4 regions of the Salinicoccus roseus genome follow, and region 1 is predicted to be linked to each of the others. Evidence: riboswitches for the same ligand, from Rfam matches in the RefSeq annotation. Region 1 holds a riboswitch; each other region holds the start of a gene.
The links. Region 1 has a riboswitch for S-adenosylmethionine ahead of EDC33_RS09375 (PLP-dependent aspartate aminotransferase family protein). Riboswitches for the same ligand answer to the same signal wherever they lie in the genome.
Positions count from the first base shown of each region.

Region 2: linked by a shared signal. The riboswitch ahead of EDC33_RS00135 (5-methyltetrahydropteroyltriglutamate--homocysteine S-methyltransferase) and the one ahead of EDC33_RS09375 (PLP-dependent aspartate aminotransferase family protein) in region 1 are both predicted to bind S-adenosylmethionine.
Region 3: linked by a shared signal. The riboswitch ahead of EDC33_RS03190 (LLM class flavin-dependent oxidoreductase) and the one ahead of EDC33_RS09375 (PLP-dependent aspartate aminotransferase family protein) in region 1 are both predicted to bind S-adenosylmethionine.
Region 4: linked by a shared signal. The riboswitch ahead of metK (methionine adenosyltransferase) and the one ahead of EDC33_RS09375 (PLP-dependent aspartate aminotransferase family protein) in region 1 are both predicted to bind S-adenosylmethionine.

Region 1 is NZ_RKQJ01000003.1:31,900-37,647, reverse strand. It holds gene rlmD (23S rRNA (uracil(1939)-C(5))-methyltransferase RlmD) at 1-290, shown strand, start outside; gene EDC33_RS09395 (hypothetical protein) at 334-861, shown strand; gene EDC33_RS09390 (arsenic resistance protein) at 870-1,802, shown strand; tRNA gene EDC33_RS09385 (tRNA-Val) at 1,849-1,920, opposite strand; gene EDC33_RS09380 (hypothetical protein) at 2,211-2,495, opposite strand; SAM riboswitch class I at 2,665-2,774, shown strand; gene EDC33_RS09375 (PLP-dependent aspartate aminotransferase family protein) at 2,839-4,641, shown strand; gene EDC33_RS09370 (aliphatic sulfonate ABC transporter substrate-binding protein) at 4,658-5,662, shown strand; gene EDC33_RS09365 (ABC transporter permease) at 5,684-5,748, shown strand, end outside.
Region 2 is NZ_RKQJ01000001.1:1,818-7,565, forward strand. It holds tRNA gene EDC33_RS00105 (tRNA-Gln) at 1-64, shown strand, start outside; tRNA gene EDC33_RS00110 (tRNA-Cys) at 71-144, shown strand; tRNA gene EDC33_RS00115 (tRNA-OTHER) at 160-231, shown strand; tRNA gene EDC33_RS00120 (tRNA-Leu) at 253-337, shown strand; gene EDC33_RS00125 (sporulation protein Cse60) at 592-741, opposite strand; gene EDC33_RS00130 (alpha/beta hydrolase family protein) at 823-2,571, shown strand; gene EDC33_RS00135 (5-methyltetrahydropteroyltriglutamate--homocysteine S-methyltransferase) at 2,600-3,706, opposite strand; SAM riboswitch class I at 3,792-3,888, opposite strand; gene EDC33_RS00140 (YceI family protein) at 4,057-4,587, shown strand; gene EDC33_RS00145 (YkyA family protein) at 4,741-5,382, shown strand; gene EDC33_RS00150 (polysaccharide deacetylase family protein) at 5,406-5,748, shown strand, end outside.
Region 3 is NZ_RKQJ01000001.1:593,109-598,856, forward strand. It holds gene EDC33_RS03175 (xanthine phosphoribosyltransferase) at 1-90, shown strand, start outside; gene EDC33_RS03180 (nucleobase:cation symporter-2 family protein) at 90-1,397, shown strand; gene EDC33_RS03185 (hypothetical protein) at 1,591-2,112, shown strand; gene EDC33_RS03190 (LLM class flavin-dependent oxidoreductase) at 2,182-3,567, opposite strand; SAM riboswitch class I at 3,674-3,784, opposite strand; gene EDC33_RS03195 (DUF438 domain-containing protein) at 3,909-5,123, opposite strand; gene EDC33_RS12615 (hypothetical protein) at 5,437-5,604, opposite strand; gene EDC33_RS03200 (methionine gamma-lyase family protein) at 5,658-5,748, opposite strand, start outside.
Region 4 is NZ_RKQJ01000001.1:69,862-75,609, reverse strand. It holds gene EDC33_RS00530 (hypothetical protein) at 46-237, shown strand; gene metK (methionine adenosyltransferase) at 287-1,480, opposite strand; SAM riboswitch class I at 1,571-1,676, opposite strand; gene pckA (phosphoenolpyruvate carboxykinase (ATP)) at 1,827-3,407, shown strand; gene ytkD (RNA deprotection pyrophosphohydrolase) at 3,460-3,921, opposite strand; gene yidD (membrane protein insertion efficiency factor YidD) at 3,998-4,240, shown strand; gene menE (o-succinylbenzoate--CoA ligase) at 4,242-5,645, opposite strand; gene menB (1,4-dihydroxy-2-naphthoyl-CoA synthase) at 5,696-5,748, opposite strand, start outside.

The DNA of each region.
Region 1 (5,748 bases):
ACGCAAGGCGCGGCATGGATGAGGTACTCGATACATGGGGCAGGCCGGACCTGCTCATGCTCGATCCGCCGCGTTCCGGAGCAGGAGGCAAGGTCATGCGCCGAATCGGCCGTCTCGGGACCAATCGGGTCGTCTATGTGTCCTGCAACCCGGAATCATTTGCCCACGACATCACATGGTTGAGGGAATATGGGTACACACTCGAACGCGTGCAGCCTGTGGATCTGTTTCCACATACGGTGCATGTGGAGCTTGTCGCCCTGTTAAGAAAAACGGATTCAACAGTATAGACATATGCATGGGTGGGGTGGATAGATTATGGAGGAGGCAGTTATGAAGCAATATCAATTCAAGCTTTCCGTAGATTCAAACAGAAAATCGGTAGCGATAGAAAATGATCATGATGATCCAGTCGGTTATGTTGAAAAGGCAGTCTTAAGGAATTGTGAAAAGCGGAACACCTATTCTTACACATCCACCCAGGGTGATTCCCTCATACTGGGATTGAAGAAGCGCAAATTCAGGGATATGAACATTTCAAAATACATCATCGTGGCGGATGATCTTGAGCTTGTATTCAAGGAAAGACCCGGAACGAGCCTGCTCCACTTCCGTGTCGATGGCCGGATAGACCACCAGTTCATGAGCATCGAGGAAAACTGGAGCGGAGATATGGAAGTCTACTTCCATGGTGATCATATTGCAACGGTGAAGGAGGATGTGGCGAGCACAGAGACCCTCATTCTGGCGGACAGCCAATTGGATGACCATTCCCTGAAATTCGGCATACTCGTCCTCATGTACTTCATGTTCAAACTCTACAAAAGGGAATCCTGGGATGTTGCCAACCTTTTGGCATAGGAGGCGCCATGAACAGCCTTGAAAAATATCAGCCGCTGATTCTGCTCATTGCCATACTCATGGGGGTGATGATCGGCGGCATCGACATCATCCAGCAGCATGCAGGTAACTTCATCGTCCCGTTCCTCATGCTCATGCTTTATGGATTGTTTTTGCTGATGCCATTGAAACGTGTATTCACTTCATTCAAAAAGGTGAAGTTCGTGCTCGTTTCACTCGTCATCAATTTTTTATGGACGCCCTTCCTAGCCTATGCAATCGGAATGGTCTTCCTTTCAGAACATCCATTGATATGGATCGGGTTCGTCATGTTGACAGTGACCCCGTGCACCGACTGGTACCTTGTATTCACCGGCCTGGCGAAAGGGGATACGGTGCTGTCGGCGTCCCTGCTGCCAATCAACCTGATTCTCCAGTTGATACTGCTGCCTGCCTATCTCTATCTGTTCTTTGGATTTGAACAGGGCATCGGGCTGTCATTCCCTAGCATCATACAGAGTGTGCTGCTTGTGGTCGGGATCCCTTTTCTACTTGCACTGCTGACGAAGCGCTTCCTGCCTTCAGAGGGCAGAGTGGAAGGCTTCTTCGACACCTTCAATGTCATCTTTCTCGCACTTGCCGTGACTGCAATGTTCGCTTCCGAACGCGATACACTGCTTGAGAACCTTGATGTCGTCATTCTTCTGCTGCCGTCGTTGGTGCTGTTCTTCGTGATCACCTTCATAGTGGGGAAGGGTGCGGGCAGACTGTTCCGGTTCGGCAGGAAGGAATCCGTCAGTCTGATCATGATGATACTGGCACGCAATTCCCCCCTTGCACTCGCCATTGCAGTCACAGCATTCCCGAATCAGCCGCTGATCGCCTTGTCCCTCGTCATCGGTCCCATCATAGAACTGCCGGTACTGGGCCTTGCTTCGAGGGTCCTGTTTCCATATAAATAAAAAAACATCCAGTCAATAGACTGGATGTTTGCGTTGTGGTGCTGGATGGTCTGTACTGGGATCGAACCAGTGACCCCTTCGATGTCAACGAAGTGCTCTCCCGCTGAGCTAACAGACCTTACTTTTATTTATCCGTCGGGACCCCGAAACAATAATTTCAACACCTGATGGACAAGTGCCTGTCTGATGGATCACGATTTAAAAACTACATATTCAAATTTACAATGTTAACCCGGAATTGTCAATAACGAAATGACGATTCCGGGTATTATTTTTTCCCTCTCATGGTCTCGGCTTTTGCCATTTCTATGAAAGCCGTCATCCTGTCTATGGCTCCCTTGAAATCCTCCTTGAATTCATGTTCCCACATCCGCATAATATGCCAACCTTTTTCATGATAATAGGCATTCACTTCCCGGTCGCGCTCCATGTTCCTCCCGAGCTTCCTGTTCCAGAATTCCTGATTGCTTTTCGGCCAGTTGCCATGGTCGGACACATATGCCAGAAACAGGAGTCGATGAAGATGACCACCCTGTATTTCTGGATTGCGATATCCGGAGACCCCATCAATGTGCGCACATTCTTCCTGAACCGGTAGCCTTCAGCCCACAAAGCTTTCGTAATCCTGTTCTCGAGTTTCGATTGGGACCTGATCCGGCTCATCGTCCGTTTCCTCTTTTCTGCAGACATCATATCCGCCACTGTCGCCACCTCCCTTCTTTCCCACCACCTACCCAGCTTGGGCGTAAAATATTCGGCATGAAAAGTAGTGGAAAATAAAGTATTTTAAATTTGAAAAATGTTTTGACAAATATACTAATCCATAGTAGTGTAGTATACATTATCGATAATATAGTTCTATCACTTATCCAGAGCGGCGGAGGGACAGGCCCTATGACGCCCGGCAACCATCAGGCAATCGAGTCTGATAAGGTGCTAATTCCTGCAGGAGATTTTCCTGAAAGATAAGAGGAGGCGGAGACTCTCTTCTTATATAGGAAGAGAGTTTTTTTATTATTACAATCAGGAGGAGATTATATTGACGAAGAAGAAAAATGCAACTTATGACCTGGAGACGCTGTCGCTCCATGGCGGACAGGCGCCGGATCCGACAACAGGCGCAAGGGCGGTGCCGATCTACCAGACGACATCATATGTCTTTCACGACACGGATCACGCAGAGAGCCTGTTTTCTCTGGATGAACCGGGAAATATCTACTCACGCATCGGAAATCCTACAGTGGAAGTGTTCGAAAAGCGGATGGCACTCCTTGAGGACGGAGTGGCGGCAGTGGCGACATCTTCCGGGATGTCGGCCATCACACTGTCGATACTGAACCTGGCAAGTGCAGGGGATGAAATCGTGGCAGGTTCGAACCTCTACGGCGGTACATATAATCTTTTTGCGGTCACTCTGCCCAGATACGGCATCAACGTCAAATTCGTTGATCCTGACGACCCGGAGAATTTCAGGGCAGCAATCACAGGGCGGACGAAGGCTGTATTCGCCGAAACGATCGGCAATCCCGGACTTCAGGTCCTTGACGTCGCCGCAGTTGCCGAAGTAGCGCATGAAGCCGGCGTGCCATTGATCGTCGACAATACGTTCGCCACACCACATGTCTTCAAGCCGATTGAATGGGGGGCGGACATCGTCGTCCACTCGGCAACAAAATGGATCGGCGGCCACGGCACTTCAATAGGCGGTGTGGTCATCGATGGTGGACGGTTCAACTGGAATACCGAAAAATTCCCTGAATTCACCGAACCCGACAGAAGCTATAACGGCATCCGCTATGCTGTGGATTTCGGAACCCTTGCCTTCATCACGAAAATCCGCGTGCAGCTGTTGCGGGACTTCGGGGCGAGCCTCAGCCCACAGAATGCCTTCCAGCTGATTCAGGGGCTGGAGACTCTGCATATACGTGTTGAAAGACACAATGAAAATGCGCAGGAGGTTGCCCGCTTCCTGGAGGCGCATCCGGCGGTCGAGTGGGTGACATATCCTGGTCTGGAGCACCATCCGTCGCATGATGTTGCGAAGAGGCAGTTCGAGAATGGATATGGCTCAATCATCACTTTCGGCATCAGGGGCGGAAAACCGGCAGGGAAGAAACTGATCGACAATGTCTCGCTATGGTCCCATGTTGCAAATGTCGGCGATGCGAAGTCGCTGATCATCCATCCGGCATCCACGACCCACCAGCAGCTGACGAAGGAACAGCTTGAGGAGACCGGTGTGCTGGAAGAGCTCATCCGTCTGTCGGTGGGCATTGAATCCGTAAGGGATATCACAAAAGATCTGGGACAGGCGCTGAAGAAGGCCACCGGAATCAGCGATGGGTCAACAGATGCGGCAGTCATCAATGACGAAGGTGTCATAAGATGGGCACTGGACTCTCCGACGGAGAAGGTCATCGGGGAGGACGGGGCGGAAACGGTACGGCAGAAAACGCTGGCAGTGGTCGGATTAAGCGGCAAGGAAGCCAGACCGAGCTACCGTCTTGCACGGAAGATGCAGCGCCTCGGCTATCGGATCATTCCAGTCAATCCGAGGGAGACGGAAATACTCGGTGAAAAGGCCTATCCGGATCTCTCAAGCGTTCCCGATGCCATCGATGTCGTCCAAGTATTCAGAAGTCCTGAAGCGGCAATTGAAATAGCGAAGGAAGCACTCGAAGTGAACCCGAGGGTCTTTTGGCTCCAGGAAGGCGTCGTTTCTCCGGAAGCTGCGGAAATCGCAAGGGACGGGGGCATACAGGTGGTGCATAACCGTTGCACATACAAAGAGGCACAGCGTCTGCGGGGCACGATTTCCACATACGCATGTGAAATATAGAATGGAGGTCATAAAAATGAAATCATCAATATTCAATCAGAGGGTGTGGGCACTCATCGTGCTCGCCCTGGTGGCCGTGGTTGCCGGCTGTGGTTCAGGAGAGGCTGAGTCTTCAGGCGCGCCAGAGAAGATCAGACTGGACTATGCATATTATTCCCCTACAAGCCTCGTGCTGAAAGAGTTTGGATGGGCAGAAGAGGAATTCGAAGAGGAAGGAATAGAAGTGGAATGGACATTGAGCCATGGAAGCAACAAGGCGCTTGAATTCCTGAATAGCGACAGTGTCGATTTCGGCTCGACTGCCGGCGCCGCTGCGCTGATGTCGAAGGCCAACGGCGCACCGATAAAGAATGTATATATCGCCTCCAAACCGGAATGGACAGCTCTTGTGAAAACGGAGGATTCCGGCATTGAGGACATAGGAGACCTGAAGGGCAAAAAGGTGGCTGCGACACTTGGCACCGATCCATACATCTTCCTGCTCAGGGCCCTGAATGAAGAAGGCATCTCCCAGGATGATGTCGAGATTGTAAATGTTCAGCACAGCGACGGCGCCACTTCACTGACAAACGGGGGTGTGGATGCATGGGCAGGACTCGACCCGCATATGGCCCGCCTGGAAGTGGAATCGGGGGCAAAGCTGTTCTACCGCAACCCGGATTTCAATACATACGGCTTCCTGAATGTAAGGGAAGACTTCGCGGCGGATCATCCGGAATATGTGAATCGTGTCATCGGAGTGTATGAAAAAGCCAGGGAATGGATTCAGGAAAATCCCGACGAGGCTGTGGAAATAATGGTGAAGGAAGCGCAGATCGAGCCTGAAGTGGCGAGACTGCAGCTTGAACGCAATGATTTTTCAAACCCGGTTCCGGGACCGGTCCATCAGGAAGCGTTGGTCGAATCGGGCAATATCCTGCAGGAAGTGGACGTAATCGATCCTGATGCGGATATAGAGGCTCTGGTCTCAGACCTCATTGAGCCGAGTTTTGCCGAAGAGACGATAGAAAGTGCGGAATAGATGACTAAAGGAGTGGAGATGATGGAAAAAAGCGCTGGCCGATTCCTTGGGAGGCAAGTTGCAGATGAAAGCAGTACGGGAGGGAA
Region 2 (5,748 bases), on a different contig from region 1:
CGCCAAGCGGTAAGGCAACGGTTTTTGGTACCGTCATGCGCAGGTTCGAATCCTGCTAGCCCAGCTTCAAGGCGCCATAGCCAAGGGGTAAGGCCGAGGACTGCAAATCCTCTATCACCGGTTCAAATCCGGTTGGCGCCTCCATTTTCTTATTCCCATGCGGAAGTAGTTCAGTGTTCAGAACATGCTTCTACCTGAAGCAAGACATAGGTTCAAATCCTATCTTCCGCTTTATAATTTTATTAATACTGGGCCACCGTGGCGGAATTGGCAGACGCGCTGGACTCAAAATCCAGTTCCCATTGCGGGAGTGTCGGTTCGATCCCGACCGGTGGTATAACTTGTTTTCCAAAACAATATAAATGATATGTTTAATAATTGCCCGAAGGCAGTCAGAATGAATCATTTCATCTGGCTGCTTTTTTGCGTCCCAACAATACGAGGAGGAGATAGTACGAGTAACAACGACAAGACCAAGAACGTTGCAGTTCTTGTAAAAGAAATACTGCAGAGGAGATAATACCTTCCTCAACAGCAACCAACAACTAAAGAAGCCCTGCACTTCAATTTTCCTGAAGTGCGGGGCTTCTTTTACTCCCTGTAGATTACCAGGGCAGCGTATGAACTGCCATTGGAGAACTTGATGTCGAGGATCTCCAGCTGATGATTTTCATCGAGGAATGCATTCACTTTCTTTTCGAGACCCTTCTCCGTCATCGCGCTCAGTGTCTTGACTTTCATAATGGGATGCTCCCTTCATTAGTATTTGTCCCCATTATCATCCAAAGTTGACAGAAAAGTCGCTTAATATAGTAGAATGGGATGAAAGTCATAGATAAAGGGGAAAACATGATGGGGACATTCACCAAATATATGAATCTGAAATACAGTAGGGAAGAGAAGGCATTATACTTCATAAGCTGTGAAAGCGGCATGCACCAGCTGTGGAAGTACAATCCGTCAACAGGCAGGAAAATGCAGCTCACCAGGTTCGAACAGAACGTCAAGAACTATTGGCTTGAAGATGGACACATTACAATCGCAGCGGACTACCATGGAAACGAGCGGAACCAGTTCCACATGATGGATGGCGAGGACATCGGGACGCTGATTGAAGATCTCGACTACTTCCACCATTACGGGGAATATGATGATGATCAGAACATATATACCATGGTCCGCAACCACCATGAATCCTCCAATTTTGACCTTTGCCTTGTCCATGCCAAAGGTTCTGTCAGAGTGCTTCGAACTTTTGATGGACCAGTCCATTTCATTTCCGAACTCCCTGGGGACAGACTGCTGCTGTCGAAAGATGTGAATAACATTGATGAAGCGCTGATGATCTATGATATGGATAAGGATGAAATGGAGGATGTACCGTTGACCGAAGCCCGATTCTCCGCCTTCAAGTTCCATGAAGACAGGTGCCTGTGCCTCAGCGACATGCATGATGGATACATGAACGTCCATGAAATCAACGTGGAAGAGGGCAGTCATAGGCGACTCACCGCATTCGAATGGGACGTTGAACATTTCAAAGTATCCGCAGACAAGACGGAAGCAATTCTTTCGTGCAATGAGAATGGACAATCCGTACTCTATCGGATGGATCTTGAAACATCGTCGACCGAGAAACTGGAGGTCATAGACGATGGTGTCGTGCATTCTTTGGCCTACGGAGAAGGGCGTGAGCTGTTCCTGATCCATTCCTCGGTCGACCAGCCGCATCGTATATGCCGCCATTCACTTGAAACCGGTGAGATGGAAACTGTGCTCGGAAACACTGATCAGGCATCGGAAGTTTCGTGGCGCATATCATCCTACCGTTCATTTGACGATCTGGAAGTGCCATATTTCATATATGAGACGGACCAGGAAGGGAAGAAGACCGTCATCCATATACATGGAGGCCCGGAATCGCAGGCCAGACCGGAATTCAATGCGCTCTATTACCAGCTGAACAGAGCAGGTTTCCAGGTCGTTGTGCCGAATATCAGGGGCAGCAAGGGCTATGGTCGCAGCTATCTTAAAGCTGATGACAAGGAGAAGCGCCTGGATGCGATGAAGGATGTCATCGAACTGAGGCGTCATCTGATGGAGGGTGGAATGGCCGAAGACTCCCGAATCTCGGTGATGGGCAGGAGCTATGGCGGGCTGATGACGCTTCTTCTGGTTACCCATCATTCCGAACTTTGGGCCTCTGCAGTGGATATCGTCGGCATCTCGCACCTCAGGACCTTCCTAGATCATACACCGCCATGGAGAAGGGCGCTGCGTGCTGCAGAATATGGCTCGATAGAAGAATCAGGTGCGTTTCTGGACGACATCTCGCCCCTCTCGAGAAGCAAGGATATATCGGTGCCGCTGATGGTCTTCCACAGCCACCACGACGCCCGTGTCCCATACAGCGAATCGGTCCAGATGGTGGAGGCGATGAAGGAGAACGGGCAGTATGTCGGGTTCACGGCATATGAAAACGAGGGGCATACCTACATGCATCAGGAGAACATCGATGACATGAACAGCAAGATACTCGAATTCTTCAACCGGACATTACAGCATCCATAAAAATAAGGCCCTCAACGGGGCCTTATTTCTATTCTTCCAGAAGTTTCTCTGCAAGCGATACGATATATTCAAGCTTCTTCCACTGGGCATCTTCAGTAAGTTCATTGCCGTGGTGTGTAGAGGCGAAACCGCATTGGGGACTCAGGCAGAGCTGATCTTTGGAAACATATTTCGATGCTTCCGCAACGCGTTCCCTTATCACATCTTCATCCTCGAGCTCACCATGCTTTGAGGTGAACAGTCCAAGGACGACCCGCGGGCCTTCTTTAGGAATGTAGGAGAGCGGTTCGAAGTCTCCGGAACGGTCATCGTCATATTCGAGGAAGAATCCGTCAACCTTCTCTTTGGCAAAGAGCACGGGGGCGATTTTGGCGTAGCTGCCCTCGAATGCCCATTTCGACCTGTAATTTCCGCGGCATAAATGTGTGGTGATGACCATGTCCTCAGGTTTCTTTTCAAGTACGCCGTTCAGCACCCTCAGTGCCAGATGGATCAGGGATTCCCTGTCATAGCCGCTGTCATTGAATGGGATCTCCGGCGCATTGAGTCCGGCAATGTATACATCATCGAACTGGAGATAGCGGCACCCTGCATCATAGAACGCCTGTACCGCATCCTGATAGGCCTTGATGACGTCCTTGGCATATGCTTCGACATCGGGATATATATCCTGGTTCCGTATGCCGGCATTGAACATCTGGTTCGGGCTTGGAATCGTCTGTTTAGGTACCGCCCGGTCGCCCACGATCTCCTTGAATTCGATGAAGTCCTTTATATGCGGATGCTCTTTATTGAATGCGATTTTTTCTGTGACACGTACATCATACCGTTCGGTCTCGATGCCGTCGAACTGGAAGCCTGTATCGGGCACATATCCTTCCACGCCGTCCAGGTGTTCAAGGAAATCGGTATGCCAGAAGCGCCTTCTGAATTCGCCGTCGGTGACCGCCTTGAGTCCCACTTCAATCTGCTTGTCGACCACTTTCCTGATCTCTTCGGTCTCGATTTCCCTCAGCTGTTTATAGGAGATCCTGTCCTCCTGATGGTCTTTGCGCGCCCTATGTATGCTGTCGGGCCGCAGCAGGCTCCCCACGTGATCTGCCCTGAATGGTGCTTCGACTGCCGTTTTCGTCATGCTGATCCCTCTTTCCAATAATATTAATATAATAAAATCCCCAATTGTCCGAAGTGGATAAATTGGGGATGATGATCATCCATTCATCTCATCTTCGAGCAGTGCTCCTGGAATTAGCACGGTACCTGGGGTCCGCTGCTGAGGTTTCATCGGGCCAGTCCCTCCACCTCTCTCGATAAGAGTATCAATTATTATATTACATCATACTCTAAAGGATAAAGAATTTTCTGTCAAGTATCCTCCTGAGATCATTATTATATATATTTAATAATTAACTTGCATAAAGTAAGTAAGTGGTGTAAAATATAATTATCTTGAATTAGAGATAATATTATTGGAGGTTTTTAATGATGACAACGTTCGTAACAGATCCAGCCCACTCCGAAGTGGGATTCCAGGTAAAGCACATGATGGTATCAAAGGTGAAGGGGCACTTCGAAGATTTTCATTTTGAAGTGAAAACAAACAATCTCGAAACTTTCGAGGATGCCGAAGTTCATGCAGAAATAGATGTAAACAGCATAAGCACCAAAAATGAAGACCGGGACGCACATTTGAAATCAGAAGATTTCTTCAATGTGGAAAAGAATCCGAAAATCACGTTCAAATCGAGTAATGTCACTAAGTCCGGGGATACTGTATCGGTGACGGGTGAGACGACGATGAACGGCATCACGAAGGAAATGACAATCGACCTCCAGTACAACGGTAAGGGTACAAACCCCTGGGGCCAGGAAGTCCATGGCTTCGAAGCCGAGTTCACAATCAACCGTGAAGCATTCGGACTGACATGGAACCAGCAGCTGGAAACAGGCGGTGTACTGGTGAGCAAGGATGTAAAGGCACAGCTTGAGCTCCAGTTCTCCGAAAAAAGTGAATAGGCATAGAAGATGAAGATATTCCTTTCAGACCGGTCTGGAGCCAACTATTGGCTCCAGACCGTTTTTTCATAGTGAGAAGGTCGATATTGTAATTTACTATATATGCAAGCATTGCTATAATTTATGGGAATACATATATAAAGGAGATGAACTATGCCTTTCCATTATCGTAATATGGCCGCCGTTATCCTGGCCGCCACATTACTGATGCTCGCAGGATGCAGCAGCCCGGCCGAAAAGGCACAGACATCATTGTCAGACATAGAGGAACTGCAGACGTCAGTCATGGAATCATTCACACAGCTGGCTGATTTGGAAAATCGTCTGCAGACGGAATTTGAAGCCGCATTGACTGAAGATGAAAGTTTAAGCACATTATCTGATGGTTCTGCCGAGGTTCATGCAAATATAGAAGAAAGGCGGGAATTATTGGAAAAGCTGTCAGAAAGCAATGAAGAAACCCTCAGCCAGCACGAAGAGATGCTGCAGATCGACAATGATGAAATGCCAGCGGAGGCGTTCAACGGTGTGCTCGGTTCCCTCGACTCCATGACGGAATCACTTGATGCATTCACGGAGTCCTATGGAGCACAACTGGATTCCGAAAAGACATATTTTGAATCGCTGGGTCAGGACGAAGCGGACTATGAAACATTCCAGGATGGAATTGAACGCGTCAATGATGAAATGGAAGGCACCCGGGAAATCCGGAGGGAACTCGACCAGGCGTTCGTGGAACTGGAGGAAGCCCGCAATATGCTGAATGCACAGTTGGAGGAAGAAGCTGATGAATAGAATGAGCGATAGGGAGGCACAAGATGTTTAAACAGGGATTTATAGTGACCGTGCTATGCAGCAGCATGCTATTGGCCGGCTGCCGGGATGGTGGGGAAGCGGACATTGCGGATTCAGCTGAACAGGATGAAATTCAACGGGAACAAACGGTACAGGAGGAACAGGCTCCAGCATCGGATGACGGGATGGAAGAAGCAGAAGCGACACAGAAAGAAGAAGATGCTGAAGCGCCCGATTTCCAATACGAAGTCAACCCGGATACATATGCCATCCAGCCGATTGAAGGCAGCGGTGCAGACCCGCAGGTTGCCCTCCTGACCTATGATGATGCACCGGATGGCCACGCCGTGCAGATAGCAGAAATTC
Region 3 (5,748 bases), on a different contig from region 1:
CGCAATGCCGGGCATCGGGTGGAATCGCTGGCACGCATCGCCTCCCTCGAAGATGGAAAAATAGAATTCCTGTCCGAGGTGCATGCGTGATGCAGATGTCCAAGCCAAAACAGCTGTCACTCGGTTTCCAGCATGTACTTGCAATGTATGCGGGGGCCGTCGTCGTACCACTCATCGTCGGTGGTGCCATCGGCCTTACACCCGCGCAGCTCACCTATCTGATCGCCATCGACATCATGATGTGCGGCATCGCGACCATCCTCCAGGTCTGGAAAAACAAATTCACCGGCATCGGGCTTCCTGTAGTGCTCGGCTGCACGTTTACAGCCGTCGGCCCGATGATCGCCATCGGCAATACATATGGTATCCCGTCGATCTATGGCGCCATTCTTGTGACCGGATTGTTCGTACTCCTCATCGGCAAGTACTTCAGCAAGATGATCCGCTTCTTCCCACCTGTTGTTACAGGTACTGTGGTCACCACGATAGGCATCACACTCGTTCCCGTGGCCATGCATGACATTTCCGGCGGACAGGGCAGCGCGGATTATGGTTCCGGCCTCAATCTGGCACTCGGATTCGGTACGCTGGCTGTAATCCTGATCCTGTTCAGGTTCGGCAGGGGGTTCCTCAAATCCATCGCCATCCTGAGCGGCATCGTCATAGTCACACTGGTCAGTTCATTCTTCGGCATGGTCGACCTCACACCGGTAAGGGACGCTTCATGGTTCCACCTGCCGCGGTTCTTCTTCTTCGGCATGCCGGAATTCAACATCATTCCGATACTGACGATGATGCTCGTGGCCGTCGTCAGCCTCGTCGAAGCCACCGGCGTCTACTTCGCACTCGGTGATATATGCGAAGAGGACCTCGATGACACGGACTTGAAGCGCGGCTACCGTGCCGAAGGCCTCGCCATCATACTGGGCGGCCTGTTCAACGCCTTCCCCTACACGACCTATTCACAGAATGTCGGCCTCGTCCAGCTGTCCGGCGTTAAGAGCAGGCAGATCATCTACATCGCCGGCGTCATGTTGATCCTGCTCGGCCTCGTTCCAAAGATCGGCGCCGTCACGATGGCCATCCCGACACCTGTCCTTGGGGGCGCCATGCTTGCCATGTTCGGCATGGTCATATCGTATGGCATCAAGATGCTGTCACGCGTCGATTTCGAAAATCAGAACAACCTGATGATCGTCGCCATCTCCATCGGCATGGGGCTCGGTGTCACAGCCGTCCCGGATCTTTTCGCCATCGTACCCGGAAGCCTCGCCGTCATTGCGGAAAGCGGCATCGTCCTCGGCAGCCTGACGGCGATTGTCCTGAACTTGATATTGAACACCAGAATGGACAGGAGTAAACAGCACGTTCTAAAGGAAGGTCATGCTGCGAACTGATAGTCCAAAAATATCTTTTTATGATCATCCCCCCACCAGAACACTTTGCTGATGGGGGGCATTTCTTGCATTTTTTTATATTTTTGCATGACAACGCTCCACAGAGATCACATTGATGACCTTATCAAAATGAACGTGATTTTTTCCCTTCCAACAGGGTAATGTACTGTAAAAGTACTTAGGGGGGCTGCATGTGAGTGATGATAAAGATAACAGGATTGACAGGAATGAAATGAAGGAGCGGAAGGATGGGTATCAGCGGGACCCTGAAGAAATGCCGGATCCCGCTGAAAGGAATGCCGTTGAGAGCCAGAAGGGGCCTGAGGAACAGCATGGTGAGGAAGTCGAAAACGCGGCTCCCGGCAAGGAGCGCGCAGAAGCGCTTCGGGAGGAACGCAGAAGCGAGGGCGCAGAACAGCAGTATGAAACGAATAAGAAAATCGGTATCAGCGGGTGTCTGGTATTGACAGTCACCTTCCTTGCACTGCTGATCATACTCGGTTCATGTACCGGCCTCTTCTTTGGGGATGAGCAGGATGAGGAGATTACAGAAGATGAAGCACCCGGAAATCCGGAAGAGGATGATGTCGGTGACGATTCATCAAGTATCACGCCGGAAATGGAACTTGAAAAGGAATTCGGAATCGTATTCCATAAAGAAAGCCACCCTTCGGGTGGCTTTTATAGTATACATATGTCTATCCTTCCCGACTGACGCCCACCCCTGGGTCCATTTGAACTACAAACTTATATCCCCCGGCAGACGAGTCTGCCGGGAGAGTTTTTATATGCTGGATCGCGAGAGCGAAGCCATCCGCTTTGCAGGATGGTTCTCTGGAATCCTTGGACTTCCCTTTCCGAACAGGTTCTCCCTCAGTGTGGATGCCTCATACTCTTTTCTGAAGCTCCCTCTTTCCTGAAGCACAGGGACGACGAGTTCTATGAAATCCTCGAATGTCCCTGGGGAATGGGCCTGGATGATATTGAAGCCGTCTGCATCCCCTTCATTCGCCATCGACTCGAGTGCGTCAGCGATCTGTTCCGGGGTGCCGACCACTTTCGTCGCTCCGATACCGAGACCGTGATGCAGAACTGCTTCCCTGACCGTCCATCTCCTGCTCGTACTCTCCACCGTGTACTTCTGCAGAAATCCATGGGAAGCATCGGTTCTGATGTTTTCCACATACTGGTCGGGATCATAGCCGGAAAAATCGATGCCTGTATGGCCGCTCAGCATGGACAGTGTGCCTTCATAACTGACATGGGAAAGGAGCGTTTCGTATTTCTCCTTTGCCTCCGATTCCGTCCTGCCGACAACCGGTACGATGCCCGGGAATATTTTGATGTCTTCAGGGTTTCTTCCGGCCTCAGCCGCCCGTCTGCGGATATCCGCCGTGAATGATTTCAGCTCCTCCAGATTGCTCGCTATGGTGGTGAAAAGCGCCTCGGCGTGCTTGGCGGCGAATGCTCTGCCCTTTTCGGAAGCGCCTGCCTGGAAGAGGACCGGCGTCCGCTGGGGAGATGGCTCGACCACATGCATCCCCGGAACACTGAAGAACTCCCCTTCATGACTGACCGGGTGGACCTTCTTTGGATCGGCATAGACACCGGTTTCGACATCCGCCTTTACGGCATCCTCCTCCCAGCTGTGCTCCCACAGTTTATAGACGACATCCATGTATTCATCCGCCCGTGCATACCTCCTGTCATGCTCGATCTGATTCGCCAGACCGAGATTCACCGCTTCGCTCTTCAGATACGACGTCACGATATTCCAGGCTACACGGCCCTTCGTCAGATGATCCAGCGTAGAGAAGTCGCGTGCCAGTTTATATGGTTCAGCATAAGTAGCCGAATATGTCGCGGCAAAGCCCAGATGTTTTGTTGCTGCCGCCATCGCTGAAATCTGGAGCAGGGGATTATGCAAGGGGACCTGGACGGCATGTTCAATTGAAGTTTCGGGGCCATCCTTATAGACATCATATATGCCGAGCACATCGGCAAGAAACATTCCGTCAAACTTGCCGGCTTCAAGCAGCTTTGCAAGGTCCAGCCAATAGTCCAGGTCGCCATGACGCACTCCCTGGTCCGCTTCATGTCTCCATAATCCCGGGGAATGCGGGGCAACGGTGTTCATTGTAAAACCATTCAGTCGAATCTGCTTCTTCATAGATCATCTCTCCCTTTAAGTATTCATCGAAAAAAACCCATCAAAAGGGTAGGTAATGAAAAATACCCCATCCGATGAGGAAGAGGTATGAGACACTAGACGCTCCTCCTCATCTTCCAAGCATGACGCTTGTTGGAATTGGCACCGTTCAACTTTTTTAAAGTGGGGTTGCCGCAGGATCTCAGGACCAATTTCCTCCCCTGGCTCTTGATAAGGAATATATTCAATTTATAGTTGAATGCTATGATATCAGCTATGCAATTTTCTGTCAAATTTGAATTTTTAAATATTAACATTCCGCGTCCGTAGCTTTGGTGAAAACAAACGGCCGGAACCCCCAGTCACTTCCCTTTCGGGCTCGGCCCGCGCTTCACTTCCCTCGGCAATTCGAAGAACGGCTGGATATCCTGCACATATTCAAGAATTCCCATGAACTCCCCCGCCTCGTCGAAGACAGCCTTGTATGTGACATGGATATACTTGTCCTTCTTTCTGAACCACATCGTTTCCGATTCCTTCTTCCTTTTTTTCAGGTCATGTATGATGTGCATCACTTTCTTTGTGCTTTTTGGCGGGTGGCAGTTGGCGACATTCCTTCCGATGGACAGTGGTGTACGTATGAACATCATCTCTTCGGCTTCCCCGATTTCATTGAAGTACTTGAACAGCCCATTACGATCGACGAATGTGATTTCCCCAGGCAGGTGGTTCAGGATCAGATTCGCTTCCTTAGCGGTCAGATAGCCTCCGCCAAACTGCATATGTACTGTATCATCGAGCGGGGCGGGCTGCTTACCGGAACAGCTGTTTCCTTTACGGTACTTGCCGACGGACTCTATCGCATAGCCGAATGCCTTGCTTTCCGCTGCAATCGCCATCCAATCCTCTTCTTTGAAGAGAGACTGGGTCAACGGTATGAAGAGATAGGACTCCTCAAGCATCATTTCCTCGCACGCATCCTTCATATCATCAAACGATCTTCTTACATGCCGGAATTCAATCTCCTCAATCTTTTCCGTCCGCTTTCTCAGAGCCCGCAGCAGAAGACGGATGGTATCATGCTGCGCCCACATCTTCCGCGGAAGCGTGTAGATGCCGCGACGCTCGAGAAGCGGGAAATAGAGCTTCTCCTTCCTGCTGAAGTGGCAGTTGATTTCCTCAAAACGCACAACTTCTGCGATGAGTGTGTCCACCATCGTCCGCTCCCCTGCCTCGTAGCATTCGAGGAGATGCCCGATGATCTCGAGGGAACCGGAAAGCAGCCTGTTTTCCTTCTCCAGTATGCGAAGTGGATGACAGTCATCTTTTGATATGTGGATTTCAGTAAGCGATTTATGGAAGAGGTGCTCATGGATATCCAGAAACTCCTTGATGTCATATATGGTGACATCCTTCTCTACATATTTCACCTCTATAATCGCACCAAGCATTTCTCCCGGTTCCATTTCCTTGAGTTCCGTATTGAAACCATCCATTAAACTCTCCACCGGCTCCCCCTGATTGATTTTGAGCAGCAGCGGCCTTACTTTGCTGACGTCCGTTGTTGCGATGGACATGCAATCACCCCTTAGAAATATTCTCTTCCAATTAAACATGTATCAATAATACATCTATTATATGCCATATTACCCTTCCGGTACCGCCTGTTTCCAATCGTTAACAATTTTTTCGCTATTGTGAGATATTTTCGACACAAAAAACGCCCTCCAAAGCAGGCACATCTACTGTGTCCACCTTGGAGGGCGTTCATCTATATTGCATCATACCTTCTACTACAGGGATGAAAGTACTGTCTTCGCTTGATTCTGGGTCTCAGCATACGCTCCAAATGAGGTGTCGACGAAGACGACCACGTCCCGTTATTTCCCCTCAAAGTATATTCCTGTCCGCATCGAATTCTTCTGTTTCCTTTTTCAAGCGCGCGTACATTCCCTTAAATACATCCACCTTTTTGAGGGTTATATGGTGCAGGATACCGACGACCAGATATTGGACGGCCAACATCAACTTCATGGTGCTTCTTTCGACTATCTGCATCTTTCATCCCTCCTTTAAATGCATAGTAGAACGCCATGTCCATCCAGGTGCGCCTAAAGCATAATCATGCCCTTCTCCCGCATCTCGAGAAGTGCCATTTCGAGCGCATGGACGACATGCTCGAATACGAGGCCGCCCTGGACG
Region 4 (5,748 bases), on a different contig from region 1:
CAGGCAATCCAACATGCAGACTATTAGAAATCAGGAGGGTTTATCATGGAACTCAGAAAGTATCTAATGGCCGGCGGATTTGCTTCAGTTCTCGTACTGGGCGCATGCGGCGGTGACTCTGCCGAAGAGGACACGATGGAAGAAGAAACCACCACTGAAGAAACAACAATGGAAGAAGAAACGATGGAAGAAACCACGATGGAAGATGAAGTCACGACAGAACAGGATACAGAGTAGCAGATCATGCATAAAAAGGCTCCGGAATATTCCGGAGCCTTTGTTGTATCTAGTTCACCTTAATCGTCGAGAGTTCCTCTTTCAGCTGCGCTGCCTTATCCAGCTTTTCCCACGGGAAATCATGATCTTCGCGGCCGAAGTGGCCGTAGCTTGCAGTATTCCTGTATATCGGACGGCGCAGGTCGAGCATGTCTATGATGCCGTCCGGTGAAAGGTTGAAGAGCCTTCTGATGACCGTGACGATGTCCGCCTCGCTGTAGGAGGAGGTGCCGAATGTATCCACGGATATTGAAACGGGTTCGCTGACCCCGATTGCATATGCCAGCTGGATTTCGCATTTCGAAGCAATGCCTGCAGCCACGATGTTCTTGGCGATGTACCGTGCTGCATAGGCTGCAGAGCGGTCGACCTTGGTCGGGTCCTTGCCGCTGAAGGCTCCCCCGCCGTGGCGTGCGTAGCCGCCGTAGGTATCCACGATGATCTTCCTTCCAGTCAGTCCGGCGTCGCCCTGCGGGCCGCCGATGACGAAGCGCCCTGTCGGATTGATGATATATTTCGTTTCTTCATCAAGCAGTTCAGCCGGAACGACCTCACGGATGACGTGCTCGATCAGATCACGCTGGATCGTCTCCTTCTCCACCTCTTCATGGTGCTGCGTCGAGATGACGATCGTATCCACCCGCTTGACCTCGTCATTCTCGTCATATTCGACGGTGACCTGCGTCTTGCCGTCCGGCCTCAGGTAGTCGATGATATTCTCCTTGCGCGCTTCAGTGAGGCGCCTTGAAAGCTTGTGGGCAAGGGCGATCGGCAGAGGCATCAGCTCTTCAGTCTCATCACACGCAAAGCCGAACATCAGACCCTGGTCCCCTGCTCCGGTGGAGACCGCCTCGGTCTCCCGCGTCTCAACTGCGTTGTTCACCCCCTGGGCGATATCCGAGGACTGCTCATCTATGCCCGTCAGGACCGACATCGTCTTATAGTCGTAGCCGTATTTGGCAAGGACATAACCGATATCCTTCACCGTCTCCCGCACTATCTTCGGGATGTCCACATAGGTGTTTGTGCTTATTTCTCCAACGATCAATGCCATGCCGGTATTCACTACAGTTTCACAGGCGACCCGTGCGTGCGGATCCCCCTTCAGTATTTCGTCCAGTATTGCATCGGATATCTGATCTGCGATCTTATCCGGATGACCTTCCGTTACAGATTCGGAAGTGAAAAGTCTACGCTCTGCCATTAATTAAATCTCCTTTATGATTATTAGCTATCTCCCAGTAGCAAAAAATAAAGCCTTTTCCCAATAATACGAGAAAAGGCTCCGCTCTTCCCCTTATCGATCAGAATAACTTCTGCATCCTTTAGCACCTTTCTTTGTTGAAAAGAGGTTGCTGGGTTTCGTCGGGTATGTTCCCTCCACCGGCTCTTGATAAGAGATAACTTAACATATAATATACTAGATGATGGGTTTCAAATCAAGGTAATATTATTTTACAATTATTATGTCACATTAATTATCAATGTGTTATACTAATTCGTGAAAGTACCAATTACTTTGTATACTACATAAAACGGGGGCAATAATTATGGTAAACCATTCCGAAAGCATTCAAAATCTGGTGGCTAAGGATACTTCGCATGTCCAGCTTTCCACTGCTCAGCTTGTTGAAAAGTCTTTGAAAAGGGGAGAAGGCAGATTGACGGAGACGGGTGCGCTCCGTGCTGAAACCGGAAAATATACCGGACGCAGCCCGAAGGACCGCTTCATCGTCGAAGATGGCACCTCAAAGGACAAGGTAGACTGGGGTGAGGTCAACCAGCCCATTTCCGAAGAAGTCTTCGACAACCTGTTCACGAAGGTCATCGACTACCTTGGACAGAAGGAGGAAGTCTTCGTCTTCAACGGCTATGCCGGTGCTGACGAGAAGACGCGCCTCAACCTCAGCGTGGTGACCGAGTTCAGCTGGCACAGCATGTTCGCACGCACGATGTTCATCCGTCCGGAAACGAAGGAAGAAGCCCTCGGCATGGATGCGCAGTTCACGATCGTTTCTGCACCGACCTTCAAGGCCGACCCGGAAACCGACGGCACGAAGTCGGAAGCATTCGTCATCGTATCCCTCGAGAAGGGCATCATCCTGATCGGCGGTACGGAGTATGCAGGAGAAATGAAGAAGTCCATCTTCTCCATCATGAACTACCTGCTGCCAGAACAGGGTGTAATGAGCATGCACTGCTCCGCCAACGTAGGGGAAAACAAGGACGTTGCCCTGTTCTTCGGCCTCTCCGGCACGGGCAAGACGACATTGTCTGCCGATGCACAGCGCGAACTCATCGGCGATGATGAGCATGGCTGGAATGAAGACGGTGTATTCAACATCGAAGGCGGCTGCTACGCGAAGACGATCAACCTCTCCCCCGAGAAGGAGCCTGAAATCTTCAAAGCGATCAAGTTCGGCTCCGTTCTGGAGAACGTCGCTCTCGACGATGAGGGAAAGCCGGACTATGATGATGGCTCCCTGACGGAAAACACACGTGCCGCCTACCCGCTCGACCATATCGATAATGCACGCATCCCATCCGTCGCCGGACATCCGAATACGATCATCTTCCTGACGGCAGATGCATTCGGTGTGCTGCCGCCAATCTCCAAGCTGACCAGGGAGCAGGCGATGTACCACTTCCTGAGCGGCTTCACTTCAAAGCTTGCCGGTACGGAACGCGGCATCACGACACCACAGCCTGTATTCTCGACATGCTTCGGTTCACCATTCCTGCCGCTGCATGCCAAGACATATGCAGATATGCTCGGCGGCCTGATCGACAAGCATAATGTGAATGTATACCTCGTCAACACCGGCTGGAGCGGCGGCGAATACGGTGTCGGCAAACGCATGGACCTCAAGTACACACGGTCCATGGTAAGACGTGCCATCAGTGGAGAACTCGCCCTCAATGCATTCGAGGAGGACACCGCATTCGGCCTCAGCATCCCGACTTCAGTTGCCGGTGTGCCGAAGGAAATACTGAACCCACGCAATACATGGGTGTCTGAGGAAGCTTACGATGAGAAGGCCCTTAAGCTCAAGGAAGCATTCATCGAAAACTTCAAGAAGTTCGGTACCGAATCCGAAGACATCGCCAAAAAGGGCGGATTCATCCTATAACGGAATAAAATTTCAAGGTAGCCGGACATCAGTACACTGATGTCCGGCTACCTTATTTGAATTGGTCTTCATTCCGACTCTTCTGATACAGATAGTCGATGCATGGATCATCGAGGAGGAAGCTCCGGCGCTCCTCGGGTATGTCTTCGACCGCCTTGTACAGGGCCGGCCCATATGTCTCCATATATTCGCATTTGAAGAACATGTCCGCCACTTCAGCAAGATAGACCCCTTTAACAAAAGGCCTGACTTCATCATGGACGGTATAGACTCCGATGAACTGCATATTTCCGATGCTTGCGCCCGTCTCTTCGAAGACTTCCCTATGCACCGCTTCCTCAGCACTCTCCCCGGACTCTATCTTTCCACCCGGGAATTCTATGCCCCGCACCTTGTGGTCGGTGAAGAGATATTTGCCGTCCATCATGCAGATGGCAAGGATATGATCCATGTCGTTTGTATATTCGAATTCGAGCGTCACTTTTCGGCCGCTCTGGTCTTTAAATTCAAGCATCGCATCATCTCCAAATTTGCTTAAATCCAGTGTACCCTATATCATTATGCTTATAAATGCTATAGGGTGATAAATAATGAAAACAGTGGTTTTATATATGATGCGGTTCTACCAGAAGGCCATCTCCCCCATGTTTCCGCCGAGCTGCCGCTTCTACCCGACATGCTCCAACTACGGGATTGAAGCCGTGCAGGAACACGGGGCGTTGAAGGGCAGCTTCATGGCCGTCAAGCGCATCCTCAAGTGCCACCCCTTCCATCCGGGGGGATATGACCCCGTCCCGCTGAATCCGAAGAACTATGAGAAAAAGGAGCAGTGACCTAATGGTTGCTGCTCCTTTTCGTATTATAGGCGTGCTGGTTCTGCGCCCTCGATACTTTGCCCGTCGACGTCATGATGATACGGTCGACATGATGGATCTCCTTCGGCAGCTTGTATCTGGCAAGCCTCTCGCCGAGATGGGCAAACAGGTCGGCAGTCTTCAGTACCGACCCTTCAACGGGTTCCACAAGCAGTATCGGAACCTCCCCCCACTCGGGGTCCTTCCGTTTGACGGCTGCGGCATTCGCTACGCCGGGATGGGTGTTGATGGCATCCTCTATCTCTTTCGGATAGACATTCTCGCCACCGCTGATGATCAGATCCTTACGCCTGTCCAATATATAGAGGTAGCCCGCCTCATCGATCCGGCCCATGTCGCCGGTCCTGAAATACCCGTCAGACACTTCCATTCCGGCATTCAGGTATCCCCCTGTAACGGGGCCGCCACGCACGAGCAGTTCACCATCACTGCTGTCATCGATCTTGATGTCGATGTTGCCGAGCGGCTTCCCTACTGTACCGTCGAGGATCTTCGGGTCGTCCGGGGCGATGGAGACGATCTGGGAGCAAGTTTCGGTCATGCCGAAGGAGTTGTAGACCGGCAGTCCCATGGAAAGTGCACGGCGCAGTATATCGCTCGTGACGCCGGCTCCGCCGAGGAGGACGCCCTCCAGACGGTGGTCCGGAATCTCATGGTCCATCAGCCGCTTCAGCATGATCGGCACCATGCTGGTGTGGGTCACACCATATTCAGAAATGGTCCGCCAGATCTTCTCCTCTTCAAACTTTTCGATGAGCACCATGGTGCAGCCCCGTATGACCGAACGCAGCAGCACGGAGAACCCTGAAATGTGGTAGATGGGATTGATGTTCATCCACATGCTGTCCTCCGTGTAGCCGAAGCGGTCCTCACAGCCGAGCGCTGAAGCATAGTGGTTGTCATAGCTCTGGGTGACGGCCTTCGCCCGGCCCGTCGTGCCGGATGTGAACATGATCGACAGGATACCACTGCCGGATGATGCCCCGCTTCTGCCGGAAACGGGCGCCATGTTCCGGATATCCTCCCATGTGTACACCCTGTACCCTTCCAGTACGACAGGCTCGGTGGCCACGACCGTATCCACATCGATGCCATCCAGCTGGGCTGCGATCTCCCGCCCGGTCAGACGGGTATTGATCATCACAATTTCGATGCCGGCCAGCATGGCTCCATGGATTGCATATACTGCATCCAGCGTATTGCCGATGAAGAATGCTATGCGCCTCCGGTCCAGCGCCATGAGGCGCCCCTTCATTTCAACTGCCGTTTCGTGCAGCTCAAAGAAGGTGACCGCCTTGCCTTCGAATATGACTGCCGGTTTTTCAGGCATCTCCCGGGCCCGGGATTCCAACCAATTGTACATAGTCTCTTCCACCTTTAAAAAAGCCCATCAGATGATGGGCTGATAAATGCTTATGGGAATCTTGGGAACTGTCCGAAGTCAGGCTTCCTCTTTTCCTTGAACG